Regions from separate parts of the Lelliottia nimipressuralis genome, predicted to be linked through region 2. Evidence: predicted binding sites of a transcription regulator. Region 2 holds the regulator's gene; the other holds the start of a gene.
The links. Region 2 encodes sigma-54, which starts transcription at its own class of promoters, with help from an activator protein. Its sites were predicted from a motif close to GTTGGCACANNTTTCGCTNT; they were not measured.

Region 1: the regulator sigma-54 is predicted to act here: its motif matches at 3,830-3,849, upstream of ACB496_RS06090 (amino acid ABC transporter substrate-binding protein).

The regions. Positions count from the first base shown of each region.
Region 1 is NZ_CP167172.1:1,311,922-1,319,725, forward strand. It holds gene rihA (pyrimidine-specific ribonucleoside hydrolase RihA) at 1-233, opposite strand, end outside; gene ACB496_RS06075 (amino acid ABC transporter ATP-binding protein) at 354-1,079, opposite strand; gene gltK (glutamate/aspartate ABC transporter permease GltK) at 1,076-1,753, opposite strand; gene ACB496_RS06085 (amino acid ABC transporter permease) at 1,753-2,493, opposite strand; gene ACB496_RS06090 (amino acid ABC transporter substrate-binding protein) at 2,651-3,556, opposite strand; gene lnt (apolipoprotein N-acyltransferase) at 3,958-5,496, opposite strand; gene corC (CNNM family magnesium/cobalt transport protein CorC) at 5,502-6,380, opposite strand; gene ybeY (rRNA maturation RNase YbeY) at 6,482-6,949, opposite strand; gene ACB496_RS06110 (PhoH family protein) at 6,946-7,804, opposite strand, start outside.
Region 2 is NZ_CP167172.1:4,108,592-4,116,395, reverse strand. It holds gene elbB (isoprenoid biosynthesis glyoxalase ElbB) at 1-337, shown strand, start outside; gene mtgA (monofunctional biosynthetic peptidoglycan transglycosylase) at 334-1,062, shown strand; gene npr (PTS phosphocarrier protein NPr) at 1,067-1,339, opposite strand; gene rapZ (RNase adapter RapZ) at 1,336-2,190, opposite strand; gene ptsN (PTS IIA-like nitrogen regulatory protein PtsN) at 2,236-2,727, opposite strand; gene hpf (ribosome hibernation promoting factor) at 2,810-3,097, opposite strand; gene rpoN (RNA polymerase factor sigma-54) at 3,120-4,553, opposite strand; gene lptB (LPS export ABC transporter ATP-binding protein) at 4,601-5,326, opposite strand; gene lptA (lipopolysaccharide ABC transporter substrate-binding protein LptA) at 5,333-5,887, opposite strand; gene lptC (LPS export ABC transporter periplasmic protein LptC) at 5,856-6,431, opposite strand; gene kdsC (3-deoxy-manno-octulosonate-8-phosphatase KdsC) at 6,428-6,994, opposite strand; gene kdsD (arabinose-5-phosphate isomerase KdsD) at 7,009-7,804, opposite strand, start outside.

The sequences.
Region 1 (7,804 bases), 1.9 Mb from region 2:
GCGATGATCAGATCGCGCATCAGCGGTTTCACCGCGCCGCCCGCCACCGGGATATCCATGCGATTGAGCAGGGTCAGCATGCGTAACACATTACGCAGGGTTTTGTCCGGGGTCTGATTTCCGGCGGAGGAGGTGACGGCTTTGAGGGCTAATTCCGGTGAGGCGAGGGCAAGGACAAGCGCGATAGCGTCATCATGACCAGGATCGCAATCGAGAATGATCGGCAGTGGCATAGGGTGCTCCATTTTTGGCGTTATTTTGTGACAAGGTTAACGCCGCAAGGTGAAGCAGACGAGAAGAAGAGACCTAAAGCGTGAAGTGGTGCGCAATCCGAAGAGTGCGCACCCGGTTGATCAGTGCAGGATTTTGGCGAGGAAATCTTTAGCGCGATCGGATTGTGGATTTGCGAAGAAGTCCTCTTTCGGCGAATCTTCGACAATTTTTCCTTCGTCCATAAAGATCACGCGGTTGGCCACTTTGCGGGCAAAGCCCATCTCGTGGGTCACCACCATCATGGTCATCCCTTCGTGCGCCAGCTCCACCATCACATCCAGCACTTCGTTGATCATTTCCGGATCAAGCGCGGAGGTCGGTTCATCAAACAGCATGGCGATAGGGTCCATGCACAGCGCGCGCGCAATCGCCACACGCTGTTGCTGACCACCGGAGAGCTGGGCCGGGAACTTATCGGCGTGAGCAGACAGCCCCACGCGTTCCAGCAGTTTTAAGCCTTTATCACGCGCCGCTTTTTTGTCGCGTTTCAGCACTTTTACCTGCGCCAGCGTCAGGTTCTCGATAATCGACAGGTGCGGGAACAGCTCAAAGTGCTGGAACACCATCCCGACGTGGGAACGCAGTTTCGCCAGATTGGTATTTTTGTCGTTCACCTTCGTGCCATCGACGACAATCTCGCCTTTCTGCACCGGTTCCAGGCCGTTGACGGTTTTAATCAACGTCGATTTACCGGAGCCAGACGGCCCGCATACCACAACCACTTCGCCTTTTTTCACTTCGGTGGAGCAGTCGGTCAGCACCTGAAAGTGCCCATACCATTTAGAAACATTTTTCAGGGAAATCATGAGACTGTCCTTTTCTTCAGCCAGGTAACCAACAGCGACGCGCTTAAACTAATTGCAAAATAAACCGCACCTGCGAACAGGATCATCTCAACCTGCGTACCGTCGCGTTCGCCGATAGTGGAGGCCGTACGGAAGAAGTCCGCGAGGCTCAGCACATACACAAGCGAGGTATCCTGGAAGAGAACGATGCCCTGCGTCAGCAGCAGCGGGACCATGGCGCGAAACGCCTGTGGCAGAATAATGAGCTTCATGGACTGCCAGTGGGTCATCCCCAGGGCCAGCGCCGCGCTCGATTGTCCGCGAGAGATGCTCTGAATACCCGCGCGAATAATTTCCGAATAGTACGCCGCCTCAAACATTGAGAACGCGACCATGGCAGAGATCAGGCGGATATCGGTTTTCGGCGACAGTCCCAGCACGTTTTGCAGCAGACCGGGGACGATCAGATAAAACCACAGCAGCACCATCACCAGCGGAATGGAGCGGAAGACGTTGACGTAGGCGGTGGCGAACCAGGCGAAAGGCTTGAAGCTCGACAGGCGCATGACCGCCAAAATCGTGCCCCACACAATACCAACCACGATCGCAATGGCAGTGATTTTTAAGGTAATAACCAGCCCGTCGAGCAGATAGGGCATGGCGGGAACAATGGAACTCCAGTCAAACTCGTACATTATTTGCCCCCCAGATTGCCCGGCAGGCGAGTTTTACGTTCAACCAGGTTCATCACCAGCATGATGAAAGCGTTAATCAGCACATAGGCCACGGTAATGGCGGTGAAAGATTCCCACGCGTGGGCGGAGTAATCCAGCAGCTTGCCCGCCTGCGCCGCCATATCGACCAGACCAATGGTGGAGGCGATGGCCGAGTTTTTCACCAGGTTCATCATCTCGGAGGTCATCGGCGGAACGATTACGCGATAAGCGTTTGGCAGCAGCACGTAGCGGTAGCTTTGCGGCAGCGTCAGGCCCATCGCCAGTGCGGCGTTCTTTTGCCCGCGCGGCAGCGACTGAATCGCGGCACGCACCTGCTCGCATACGCGCGCAGCGGTGAACAGGCCAAGGCAGAGCATCGAGGAGACAAAGAACTGAATATTCGGGTCCAGCTCAGATTTAAACCACATGCCGAGATTTTCCGGCAGCAGTTCAGGCACAACCAGATACCAGGTAAAGAACTGCACGATGAGCGGAACGTTACGGAACAGTTCGACGTACAGGGTACCCAGGGAAGAGAGAAAACGGTTCGGAACGGTACGTAAAATACCGAACAGGGAACCGACCAGGAAAGCGATTATCCAGGCCGTTATCGATAACGCAACGGTAACCTGAAAGCCGCTCCACAGCCAGCCAAGATAGGTGGTGTTGCCGAACGGAGCTTGTTGCAGAAAAATGCCCCAGTTCCAGTCTATTGACATAATAAACTCCAGAAAAAAAAGGGTAGCAGCGCTACCCTCGAAGATTGGTGAGAAGCTCAATGTTCGCGCTGAGTGGGGAACGACCACTCAACGTATAGTCTGTCCGCGCTTCCCGACAATCGAGAGGGCAGGAGATCCCGCCCCTTAATGGTTCTAATTAGTTAAGTGCTTTGTCGTTTGGTTCTTTGAACAGGGCTTTCATGTCGTCAGACAGTTCAAAGTTCATGTTGAGATTTTTTGGTGGAATCGGGTTCTTGAACCACTTATCGAACCATTTTTCTGCTTCGCCGGAGGTCTGAACCTGAGCGATGGTGTCATCGATCAGCTTTTTGAAGCCCGCGTCGTCTTTACGCAGCATACAGCCGTATGCCTCTTTCGACTGCGCCGTGCCGACGATGTCCCAGTTGTCTGGTTTCTTCGCTTTTGCACGTTCGCCCGCCAGCAGCGCGTCATCCATCATGAATGCCACCGCGCGGCCGCTCTCCAGCGTACGGAAAGAGTCACCGTGGTCTTTCGCGCTGATGATGCGCATATCCAGTTTCTTCTCGTCGTTGAGCTTATGCAGCAGCACTTCAGAGGTGGTACCGGAGGTCACTACAACCGCTTTGCCTTTCAGGTCTGCGAAGTCTTTAATCTCGCCGCCTTTTTTGGTCAGCAGACGCGTACCGACCACGAAGATAGTGTCGGAGAAGGCCGCTTGTTTCTGACGTTCGAGGTTGTTGGTGGTGGAACCACACTCAAAATCGAAGGTGCCGTTTTGCAGCAGAGGAATACGGTTTTGCGACGTAATTGGAATCAGCTTCACCTGCAGGTCAGGTTTGTTGAGCTTTTTCTTGACCGCTTCTACGATCGCGTTGGAGTAGTCCTGAGAGTAGCCTACGACTTTTTGCGTGTTGTCGTAGTATGAGAACGGGACGGAAGATTCACGGTGGCCGACCACGATCACGCCATTTTTGGCAATCTTGTCGAGAGTGCTCCCGGCAGCCGGAGCGTCTTCAGCGTGAACGACGCCTGCGGACATCCCCATTACCAGCATTGCTGTGGCCAGTTTACGTAATTGCATACCCAACTCCTTTATTATCTGCGCCAATGACGCATTGATACCCATTGTGATGTTGTTATATCTCGCGCGATGCGAGTGCAGTGTTATGCAAGCTTGTTAACATTTAGTCTGGCTTAATGTAAAGATTTTGCTGCGTTATTGTTTATTTTTGCGAAGCGCGCCGCACCATTCAGAGGCAAAAATATCTGCCTGCACCGTTTCGGTGCTACCGATGAACTGCGGTGGTGCGCCAACGTTGCACGTTAAGCCAAACCACTGAATCTGTGATTTAACAAAGCAATAGGCGTGCCAGAAATGGGAGTTGAGGGGGAATTGCCGGGTATCAGATGTGTCGTGCCAGACCTGGCCTGGGATGAGGAATGAAGGCCCGGCAAGCGAAACGCCGCCGGGCACTGGGGGGATTACTTACGACGCTGACGCAAACTCATTAACACAGCGCCAAAACCAAACAGTACCGTCAGGATCCACAGCGGCCAGTTGCCGGTGCGAGCATACGGCGTGAGGCCGGAGGTTGGCGTGACGGTGGTTGTCAGCACGGCGCGTGTGAATTGCGGGATCATCGCCTGGATTTCACCCTGCGGACCAATCACAGCGGTAATGCCGTTATTGGTGCTGCGCAGCAGCGGACGGGCCAGCTCCAGGGAACGCATGCGCGCCATCTGGAAGTGCTGCCACGGGCCAATCGACTTGCCAAACCAGGCATCGTTGGAGATGGTCAGCAGATAATCCGTATCGGGACGGAAGTTATCGCGCACCTGTTCGCCAAGGATGATTTCGTAACAGATCGCCGGGGTCAGCGCCAGGCCATGCGCATGAAGCTGCGGCTGGACATAAGGCCCACGGCTGAAGGACGACATTGGCAGATCGAAGAACGGTGCCAGCGGGCGCAGAATCGTTTCCAGCGGTACAAACTCACCAAACGGCACCAGGTGGTTTTTGTTGTAACGATTCGCCGATTCGTAGCTGTACGGGTTGTCTTTGCCGAGCGTGATAATGGTGTTGTAGGTGTCGTAACGGTTCTGTTTGTTCAGACGCGCGTCGACAATCCCGGTGATCAGCGTGCTGTTCTTCGCGCGCAGCAGATCGTCCATCATGCTCAGGAAACGCTGCTGGTTGATCTCCAGATCGGGAATCGCAGACTCCGGCCAGATAATCAGGTCAGATTTGCCCATCTCTTTCTGCGTCGCATCGAGATAGATTTTCAGCGTATTGATCAGCTGGTTCTCATCCCACTTCAGCGACTGCGGAATGTTGCCCTGCACCATCGACACCTGAGTTGCGCGCGCGGGCTCCAGAGTGAACCACTGGATAAAGCGCAGCGGGAAGGGAAGGGCAAACAGCACCACTGCTGCGACCAGCGGTTTCCAGTTGCGCTGCACCAGGGCCAGTGCCAGCAGACCACTCACCACCATCAGCAGGAAGTTGATCGCCTCCACGCCCATCACCGGCGCCAGGCCTTTTAGCGGGCCATCAATCTGGCTGTAGCCAAACTGCAGCCACGGGAAGCCGGTCAGCACCCAGCCGCGTAAAAACTCGGTGATTTGCCAGACCACGGGTGCCGCAATCGCCACGCGCAGCCAGCTGGTTTTCGGCCACAGGCGCGACAAAATCCCCGCGAAAAGACCGGTATACAGCGAGAGATACGCCGCCAGCAGCACCACCAGGAAGACGTTAACCGGGCCAGGCATACCGCCGAACTGGGCGATACTGACGTAAACCCAGTTAATGCCGGAGCCAAACAGGCCCAGACCCCAGAAGTAGCCGATGGCCGCAGCCTGAATCGGGCGACGATTCAGCGTCAGTCCTTGTAACCCCATCAGTGAGAGGAGGGCGGCAGGCCAGATGTCATAAGGAGAAAAAGCCAGCGTTCCGCTGGCTCCGAGCAACAGCGCCAGCAGCAAACGGACGCGCTGGCGTTCAAGCAGTGGGGCAAATGCCATTTACATTAATCTTCCAGTTTTGGCACCGGGGAGTCGTCCGGCATTCTGACGTGAACCTGAATAATACGTCGGCTGTCGGCCATAGCGACCTTGAACTGGTAACCATCGATGTCAACGGACTCGCCGCGCGCCGGGAGATGGCCAAAGGCCTGCATCACCAGCCCGCCAATGGTATCCACCTCTTCATCGCTGAAGTGGGTGCCAAAGGTGTCGTTGAACTCTTCAATGGAGGCCAGCGCGCGCACGGTCCACGTATGTCGGCTAAGCTGACGGAATTCGATATCGTCTTCTTCGTCGTACTCATCTTCGATTTCACCGACGATCAGTTCGAGAATATCTTCGATAGTCACAAGGCCGGAAACACCGCCAAATTCATCGATAACAATCGCCATGTGGTAGCGCTGGGAGCGGAACTCTTTCAGCATGCGGTCAACGCGCTTGCTTTCCGGAACCACCACCGCCTGGCGTAACACTTTTTCCATGCTGAAAGCTTCGGCATCGCTGCGCATAAACGGCAGCAGATCCTTGGCCATCAGAATCCCTTCAATGTGATCTTTGTCTTCGCTAATCACCGGGAAACGCGAGTGGGCCGATTCGATGATCACATCGAGGCACTCGTCCAGAGTCTGGTTGCGTTTCAGGGTAATCATCTGCGAGCGGGGGATCATAATATCGCGAACGCGCTGGTCGGCGATGTCCATGACCCCTTCGAGCATTTCGCGCGTATCTTCGTCGATAAGATCGTTCTGCCCGGAATCACGAATCAGCTCCAGGAGTTCATCACGGTTTTTCGGTTCGCCGTGGAACAGCTGGCTCAGAATGAGGGAGAAAAATCCCTTCTTACTGGTTGTCGTGTCGCTACTGTGTGAATTGTCGTCGCTCATGGCGTTTGTTAAGGGTTCTCTTGTGAGTTTAATGCGCGCCGCCGCAGGAAAGGTCCATATGCGGCGGCCTGATCGGTCAATAAAGCCTGATGCTTAACTGACTATTCTTTCTCGGCAATGTACGGATCCTCATAGCCCAGAGCAAGCATTATCTCTGTCTCGAGGGATTCCATCTCTTCCGCTTCTTCGTCTTCAATATGATCATAACCCAGCAGATGCAGACTGCCGTGGATAACCATATGCGCCCAGTGAGCGTCGAGCGGCTTTTGCTGCTCTTTGGCTTCCTGTTCAACCACCTGACGGCAGATGATCAGGTCGCCGAGCAGCGGCATTTCGATGCCCGGCGGCGCTTCAAACGGGAAAGAGAGCACGTTGGTCGGCTTATCTTTCCCGCGATAGGTCAGGTTCAGCTCGTGGCTCTCCGCTTCGTCGACCAGGCGAATCGTGACTTCTGACTCTTCCTGAAACTGCGGGATCACCGCATCCAGCCATGTTTGAAACTGACGCTCTTCCGGCAAACCGGAATTGTCTTCACAGGCTAGCTGTAAATCGAGGATCACCTGACTCATTTATTCTCATGCTCCTGGGCTTCGCGTTTTCGTTCCGCGGCCTGTTCTGCTTTACGTTTTTGTTCTGCTTCTTCCCACGCTTCATAGGCATTGACGATGCGGGCGACCACCGGATGGCGCACCACGTCTTCGCTGTTGAAGAAGTTGAAGCTAATTTCGTCTACTTCCGCCAGCACTTCGATGGCGTGACGCAGACCGGATTTGGTGCTGCGCGGCAGGTCGATCTGGGTGATATCGCCGGTAATAACCGCTTTCGAGTTGAAGCCGATACGGGTCAGGAACATCTTCATCTGTTCGATGGTGGTGTTCTGGCTCTCATCGAGAATGATAAACGCATCGTTCAGCGTACGGCCGCGCATATAGGCGAGCGGGGCGACTTCGATGACGTTACGCTCGATCAGCTTTTCCACTTTCTCGAAGCCGAGCATTTCAAACAGGGCGTCATACAGCGGGCGCAGATACGGGTCTACTTTCTGGCTCAGATCGCCAGGCAGGAAGCCCAGTTTCTCACCGGCTTCAACGGCCGGGCGCGTCAGCAGGATACGACGAATATCCTGACGCTCCAGTGCATCGACGGCGGCGGCAACGGCCAGATAGGTTTTACCCGTCCCCGCCGGGCCGACGCCGAAGGTGATGTCATGGTCGAGAATATTGGCGATGTACTGCGCCTGGTTTGGCGTACGCGGCTTGATGACGCCACGCTTGGTTTTGATATTGATGGCCTTGCCGTAGTCCGGCACGCTTTCCGCGCTCTGCTCCAGCACACGCGCTTCTTTAATGGCAAGGTGGATGTGCTCAGGCTCGATATCCTGAGTTTCGCCGCGCATCGGGGCGGTATCGACATACAGGCTGCGC
Region 2 (7,804 bases):
TCAGGGCAGCGAGTGTCGGGTCGATGATGCGCTGAAAGCGCTGGCGCAGCGCATGCACGCCGCAGGAAAACCGCTGGGCTTTATGTGCATCGCCCCTGCGATGCTGCCTAAGATTTTTGATTTCCCGCTGCGCCTGACCATCGGCACTGACATCGATACCGCTGAAGTGATCGAAGAGATGGGTGGCGAGCATGTGCCGTGCCCGGTGGAAGATATCGTGGTCGACGAGGACAACAAAATCGTGACCACGCCCGCCTATATGCTGGCGCAAACTATCGCTGAAGCCGCCGTCGGTATTGAGAAACTGGTCGAACGCGTGCTGGTGCTTTCCCGGTGAGTAAAAAACGCTCTTCTGTCGCCTGGGTGAAACGCATTGTGCTGCGCGCGCTGCTGGCGCTTGCAGTGTTCTGGGGCGGTGGCATCGCGCTCTTCAGCATTGTGCCAGTGCCGTTTTCTGCGGTCATGGTTGAGCGCCAGCTCGGCGCATGGCTGACGGGGGATTTCAGCTATGTGGCACACTCGGACTGGGTGAGCATGGACGAAATCTCCCCGTGGATGGGACTGGCGGTTATCGCGGCGGAAGATCAGAAATTCCCGGAACACTGGGGCTTTGACGTCTCGGCGATTGAAAAAGCGCTGGCCCACAATGAACGGAATGAAAATCGCGTGCGCGGTGCTTCGACGCTCTCTCAGCAGACGGCGAAAAACCTGTTTTTATGGGATGGCAGAAGCTGGGTGCGCAAAGGGCTGGAGGCGGGTCTGACGCTGGGCATGGAGACCGTCTGGAGTAAAAAACGCATTCTGACGGTGTATCTCAATATCGCTGAGTTTGGTGATGGGGTGTTTGGCGTGGAGGCGGCGGCACAACGCTATTTCCACAAACCCGCCAGCCGCCTGACTCAAGCCGAGGCCGCACTGCTGGCCGCGGTGTTACCTAACCCGATTCGCTATAAAGCGGATGCGCCGTCAGGGTATGTCCGCAACCGTCAGGCGTGGATCATGCGCCAGATGCGACAGTTGGGTGGAGAAGGGTTTATGACCAGGAATAAATTGTACAGATGAGGACTTAGTCCTCATCAAATCCGGCGTTGAACAGCGCGACGACCGCAGCCAGCGCTTCGACTTCCTGCGGACCGGTCGCTTCCACTTCAATCTGTCGGCCCTTTGCGGAATCCAGCATCAGCAGCGCAATTACGCTGTTGGCTTCTGCTTCCGTGCCTTCATCGTTACGCAGCAGCACTTCCGCATCAAATCCTTGCATCAGTTCAAACAGTTTCATCGCCGGGCGTGCGTGCATGCCCAGCTTGTTGGTGATCTCAACGGTATGTTTTACGGTCATGTTTTACGTTTTTCCAGCGTGCGATGACGAGACTGAACGTTTTTACCGCGTGAGCGGAAGTAATCAGCCAGCTGTTCGGCAATATACACCGAACGATGTTTACCGCCGGTACAACCAATTGCGACCGTCAGGTAGCTACGATTGTTGGTTTCCAGCATAGGTAACCATAGCTCAAGGTAGCTTCGCGTCTGGTAGATAAAATTGTGAACTTCTGTGTGACGATCGAGGAATGCCGCCACGGGCTTGTCCAGACCGGTCATTGGACGCAGTTTCGGGTCCCAGTGCGGGTTCGGCAGGAATCGTACGTCGAAAACATAATCCGCATCGATTGGAATGCCGTGTTTGAAGCCAAAGGATTCGAACACCATGGTCAGCTCGCGCTCGCGTTTACCCAACAGGCGGGTACGCAGCATTTCTGCCAGCTCATGCACGGACATTTCAGAGGTGTCGACGATCAGATCCGCACGGGAACGCAGCGGTTCCAGCAGATCGCTCTCTTCGTCGATGGCACTTTCAAGCGACAGATTCTTGCTGGAAAGGGGGTGTAAACGACGGGTGTCACTGTAGCGACGGATTAGCGTGTTACGGTCAGCGTCAAGGAACAGCAGCTGCGGCGTGAAGTTATCCGGCAGGCTGTTCATCGCCTCTTCAAAGATTTCCGGGGATTCCGGCATGTTGCGCACGTCGATACTGACCGCAGCAGAGATCTGCCGGTCAGCAAGCGTTCGCGCCAGGTCGGGCAGCAGGACAACCGGAAGGTTGTCGACGCAGTAAAATCCCATATCTTCGAGCGCTCGCAGGGCCACGGATTTCCCCGAGCCTGAACGACCGCTGACGATCATCAGCACCATGTTCCGTTTCTCCTCACGACTGCAGATGTGAAGGCCATCTCCTGGTTACGCATCATCCTGATTGCCTTCCGCTTCGGTGATAATTTGGTACAGCTCTTCATCACTTTGGGCTGCGCGCAGACGGCGGCAAATTGTTTTATCCGCCAGACGTTTTGCGACCAGAGAAAGCGTATGCAAATGGGTTTTCGTCTGGTCAGCAGGCACCAGCAGAGCGAAAAGCAAATCAACCGGCTGGTTATCAATCGCATCAAAAGCGATAGGCGTTTCAAGCTGCACAAAAACGCCCACGGCGCGTAATGTGTCTTCTTCCAGTTTGCCATGCGGAATGGCGATGCCATTGCCGATGCCGGTACTGCCCATTTTTTCACGGGTCAGAATGGCCTCAAATACCACCTGAGGCGGCAGGCTTAACTGTTTTGCAGCCAGTTCACTGATAATTTCCAGAGCCCGTTTTTTGCTCTGACAGTGAACGCCACTGCGGGTACATTCCTGGTTAAGGACATTACTCAATTGAAGCGAGGAATCGTTGTTCATCATAATTTCACCTAAGCGCTAACTGTACAAATGGCCTGTTGTGTTTGACAACAGGCCGCCCTGCACCCGTTAACTGCCCGGACAATTAGTGTTGTTTCAGTTTATCTTTATGTTTATTAAGCTGTCGTGCCAGCTTGTCAATCAAGCCGTCGATAGCCGCATACATGTCTTGCCCTTCCGCACTGGCATGGATTTCGCCCCCGTTGACATGCAGGGTTGCGTCCGAGATATGAGTCACTTTCTCCACTTTTAACACAATGTAGACCTGATTGATCCTCTCGAAATACTGCTCCAGTTTGGCGAATTTTGTATTCACAAAATCACGCAAGGCTTCAGTGATCTCGACATTCTGTCCTGTGATGTTGAGCTGCATAGTGTCTTCCTTATCGGTTGTGTCAAACCAGTTGTTTACGCTGGTTAGACGGCGGAATGGATAAAGACTCTCGATACTTCGCAACAGTACGACGTGCCACCATAATACCCTGGTCGGACAGCATGGTGGTTAACTTACTGTCACTCAGTGGCTTCGCGGGGTTTTCCGCGGCGATCAACTTCTTCACCAGTGCGCGAATGGCCGTTGACGAGGCTTCGCCACCGCCTTCGGTATTCACATGGCTGGAGAAGAAATACTTAAGCTCAAAAATACCGCGCGGGCTGTGCAGATATTTCTGCGTAGTCACACGCGAAATGGTCGATTCGTGCATCTCGACGGCCTGGGCGATATCCGCCAGCACCATCGGTTTCATAAACTCTTCGCCCTGATCGAAAAACGCTTGCTGCTGTTCGACGATGCAACGACTCACCCGTAGCAGCGTATCATTTCGGCTCTCAAGGCTTTTGATCAGCCAGCGCGCTTCCTGAAGATTGCTACGAATATATTGATTGTCGGAGTCGTTGCGCACGCTGGTGCACATGGAGGCGTATTGCTGATTGATTTGCAGGCGAGGAATGCTGTCGGAATTCAGTTCAACGGCCCAGCGGCCATTGTGTTTGCGTACCAGAACGTCAGGAATGACGTACTCGGGTTCGCTGGTCTGGATCGACTGTCCGGGGCGTGGATCGAGGGACTGAATCAGATTCACCGCCTCTTTCAGCACATCTTCTTTCAGACGGGTGACGCGCATCAGCGAGCGGAAGTCGTGATTCGCCAGCAGATCGAGGTGATCGCTGATGATCAACCGCGCTTCGTCGATCCACGGCGTCTCTTTCGCAAACTGCGACAGCTGGATCAACAGGCAATCACGCAGATCTTTCGCCGCCACGCCAACCGGGTCAAAGCGCTGGATGCGTTTTAGCACCGCTTCGATCTCATCGAGATCGATATCGCCGTTCCCGATGCTCTCCAGAATATCTTCCAGAGAAACGGTCAAATAGCCGGTGTCATCCACGGCATCGACAATCGAGGTAGCAATCGCGCGATCGGTTTCGGTGAATGGCGTCAGCTCCACCTGCCACATCAGATAATCCTGCAGGGACTGGGTGGTTTCACCCTGATAGACCGGTAGCTCGTCATCCTGGTAATCTGCACGCGTCCCGGAAGGGGTTCCGGCGGTGTAGATTTCATCCCAGCTGGCGTCTAGCGGTAGCTCGTCCGGCATCTCTTTTTGTTCAAGAGCGTCTGCCGTATCAAGCGATTCGGTGTCCTGCTTTTCCTGGGTATCAACCTCGTCATGAAGATCGGTTTGCTCCAGCAGGGGGTTACTGTCCAGCGCCTGCTGGAGTTCCTGCTGAAGTTCTAACGTGGACAGCTGCAACAGACGAATCGCCTGTTGTAGCTGTGGCGTCATCGCCAGTTGCTGGCTGAGCCGTAATTGCAAACCTTGCTTCATGTTCAGAGCGTTTTTCCCCGCTTTGGCGTGACTTAACCTCTACCCTATCAGAGTCTGAAGTCTTCCCCAAGGTACACACGCTTCACATGCTCGTCTTCGAGGATTTCGAGTGGCGTGCCGTGGGCGATTAAATGGCCCTGGCTGACGATATAAGCGCGTTCACAAACTGCCAGCGTTTCACGTACGTTGTGGTCCGTGATGAGCACACCGAGGCCGCTGTCGCGCAAATGCTCGATAATACGTTTGATGTCGATGACGGAGATAGGGTCAACGCCCGCAAAAGGTTCATCCAGCAGGATAAATTTTGGATTCGCGGCAAGCGCACGGGCGATTTCCACGCGGCGGCGTTCACCACCGGACAGCGCCTGACCGAGGCTGTCGCGCAGATGTTCGATGTGGAACTCTTCCATCAGCTCGTTGGCACGATCCTGACGCTGCTCGGAGGTCAAATCGTCACGGATTTGCAGCACGGCCATCAGGTTGTCGAACACGCTCAGACGACGGAAAATCGACGCTTCCTGCGGCAGATAGCCAATACCACGACGCGCGCGCGCATGCAGTGGCAGCAGGCTGATGTCTTCATCATCAATGATAATGTTGCCCGCATCGCGTGAAACGATGCCGACCACCATGTAAAAGGTGGTGGTTTTGCCCGCACCGTTTGGGCCTAACAGGCCCACGATTTCGCCGGAGTTTACGGTCAGACTGACATCTTCCACGACGCGGCGGCCTTTATAGGCTTTGGCGAGGTTCTTTGCAGTTAATGTTGCCATAACGAATTAGTTACTCTTTTTCTGTGCCGGGGCCTGGTCTTTGTTCTTGTCCTGCAGCTGAGACGGAACCAGAACGGTAGTGACGCGCTTACCTTTTTCGCTGAAAGCCTGCATTTTCTGCTCTTTCACCAGATAAGTGATCTTATCGCCGGTGATGTTGCTATCCAGCTGTTCCAGATAGGCATTGCCGGTCAGGATGACGAGATCTTTAGCCAGCTCGTAGTGCATATGAGAGGCGCGGCCTTTCACCGGCTTGCCGTTATCCTGCATCTGATAGAAGGTGGCCGGATTACCGTAGCCATCAATAATCTCTTTGCCCTGCTCGCCGCCCGGACGGGTGACAACCACTTTGTCGGCATTGATTTTGATTGTGCCCTGGGTCATGACGACGTTGCCGGTAAAGGTCACGACGTTACCCTGCATATCAAGCGACTGAGTGTCAGATTCGATATGGATAGGCTGCTCAGTGTCGCCCGTAACAGCAAGCGCGGGGAGACTGGCGGCCAGCAGCGCGCTGGCAATGATAAAGTTAAGGCTGAGTTTGTTTGTTTTGAATTTCATAGGAGGTTCTAACCTTTTCAATCAGCTCGGCGTTTTTGCTGCGTAAGTTCCCGCGCATTCTTAGACCGCTGGAATTAAATGTTGTGCCGTATAACGTCACCAGATCCTGAGACGTGACATCCTGGGTGACCAGGTTGATCTGGGCATTATCCGTAGTAATTTTGCGCAGTTGAGAATCTGGCGTCAGGGCGTTGACTTCAACATGACCATACAAATAAAGCATACGGTCATTCGTCAATTTTGCTCTGTCAGATTTAATCGACCACGTTGGAATTTTGTTGGTATCAAATGTGGTCATCACCGGCCGGGTGAACCACGAGATGCCATCATCGGAAAAATACTCTACATGCTGCGCAATCAGGCGATAGTTCAGGGCGCCTTCAGGGCTGTAAACCACGGTGTCGCTGTGGTCGCTTTTGTAGGTTGGATCATTGGTGCTGACCACTTCATCCGGCGTGTCGTCCTGGTCGGCGAGATTCACGCCAATCAGAACCAGTACGGCCAGTGAAAGCAGAATGATAACCCAACGTCTGGTTTTACTCATATCGATTGCCCTTTGGCCTCATCAAGCTTGCCCTGCGCCAGCAGTAACAAATCGCAGACTTCACGAACGGCGCCGCGACCGCCGTTGATCCGGGTGACATAGTCAGCGCGCGGGATCAGCAAAGGATGGGCATCCGCCACGGCGATGCTCAACCCGACTTCAGCCATGACCGGCCAGTCGATCAGATCGTCTCCTACGTAGGCGACGTTTTCAGGGGCGATGGCAAGCTTCGCCAGCAAATCCCGGAACGCGACCATTTTGTCGGATTGCCCCTGATACAAATGGGTAATGCCTAATGTTTCGCAGCGATCTTCTACCAGTTTAGCCTTACGCCCGGTGATGATAGCAACTTCGATGCCGGATGTGATCGCACAGCGAATTCCGTAGCCGTCGCGCACGTTGAATGCCTTCAGCTCTTCGCCGTTATTGCCCATAAAAATTAAGCCATCGGACAGCACACCATCCACATCCAGAATAAGCAGACGGATGTTTTCCGCCTTTGCCATCATCTGCGTACTGACCGGGCCATAACAGGTTGCAAGGGATGCACCCGCATTACTCATTGTCTTATCCTTCATTACACTACGCCTGCGCGCAGAAGATCATGCATATGTACCACACCCAGCAGTTGGTCGCCATCGGCAACCATGGCTGAGGTAATATGACGGGACTGCATCAGGTTCAAAACTTCCACCGCCAGCGTACCAGGCCGGACCCGAATTCCGCCGGGGGTCATTACATCTGCAATGCCCAGCGTGCGCACGTCAACGCCCATATCGAAGACGCGACGTAAATCACCGTCGGTGAAGATCCCTTCGATCTTCATCAGGTCGTCGCAAATGACCGTCATACCGAGATTTTTACGGGTGATTTCCAGCAGCGCATCACGCAGCGAGGCATCTTTGCTGACGTGCGGGATTTCCGCGCCGGTGTGCATAATATCATTCACGCGCAGCAGAAGTTTACGTCCGAGCGCGCCGCCTGGGTGAGAGAGGGCAAAATCTTCGGGGGTAAAACCACGTGCTTCGAGCAGTGCCACGGCGAGGGCATCGCCCATCACCAGCGCCGCAGTGGTGCTGGACGTCGGTGCCAGGCCGAGCGGGCAGGCCTCTTGCGGGACTTTCACGCACAGGTGAATATCCGCCGCGCGCGCCATGCTGCTCTCCGGGCGACTGGTCATGCAAATGAGGGGAACGTGCAGGCGCTTGAGCACCGGGATCAGCGCCAGGATTTCGTTCGATTCACCGGAGTTAGACAGCGCAATCACCACGTCCTGCGGCGTGACCATTCCGAGATCGCCATGGGCGGCTTCACCCGGATGGACGAAGAAGGACGACGTGCCGGTACTGGCGAAGGTCGCGGCCATCTTACGA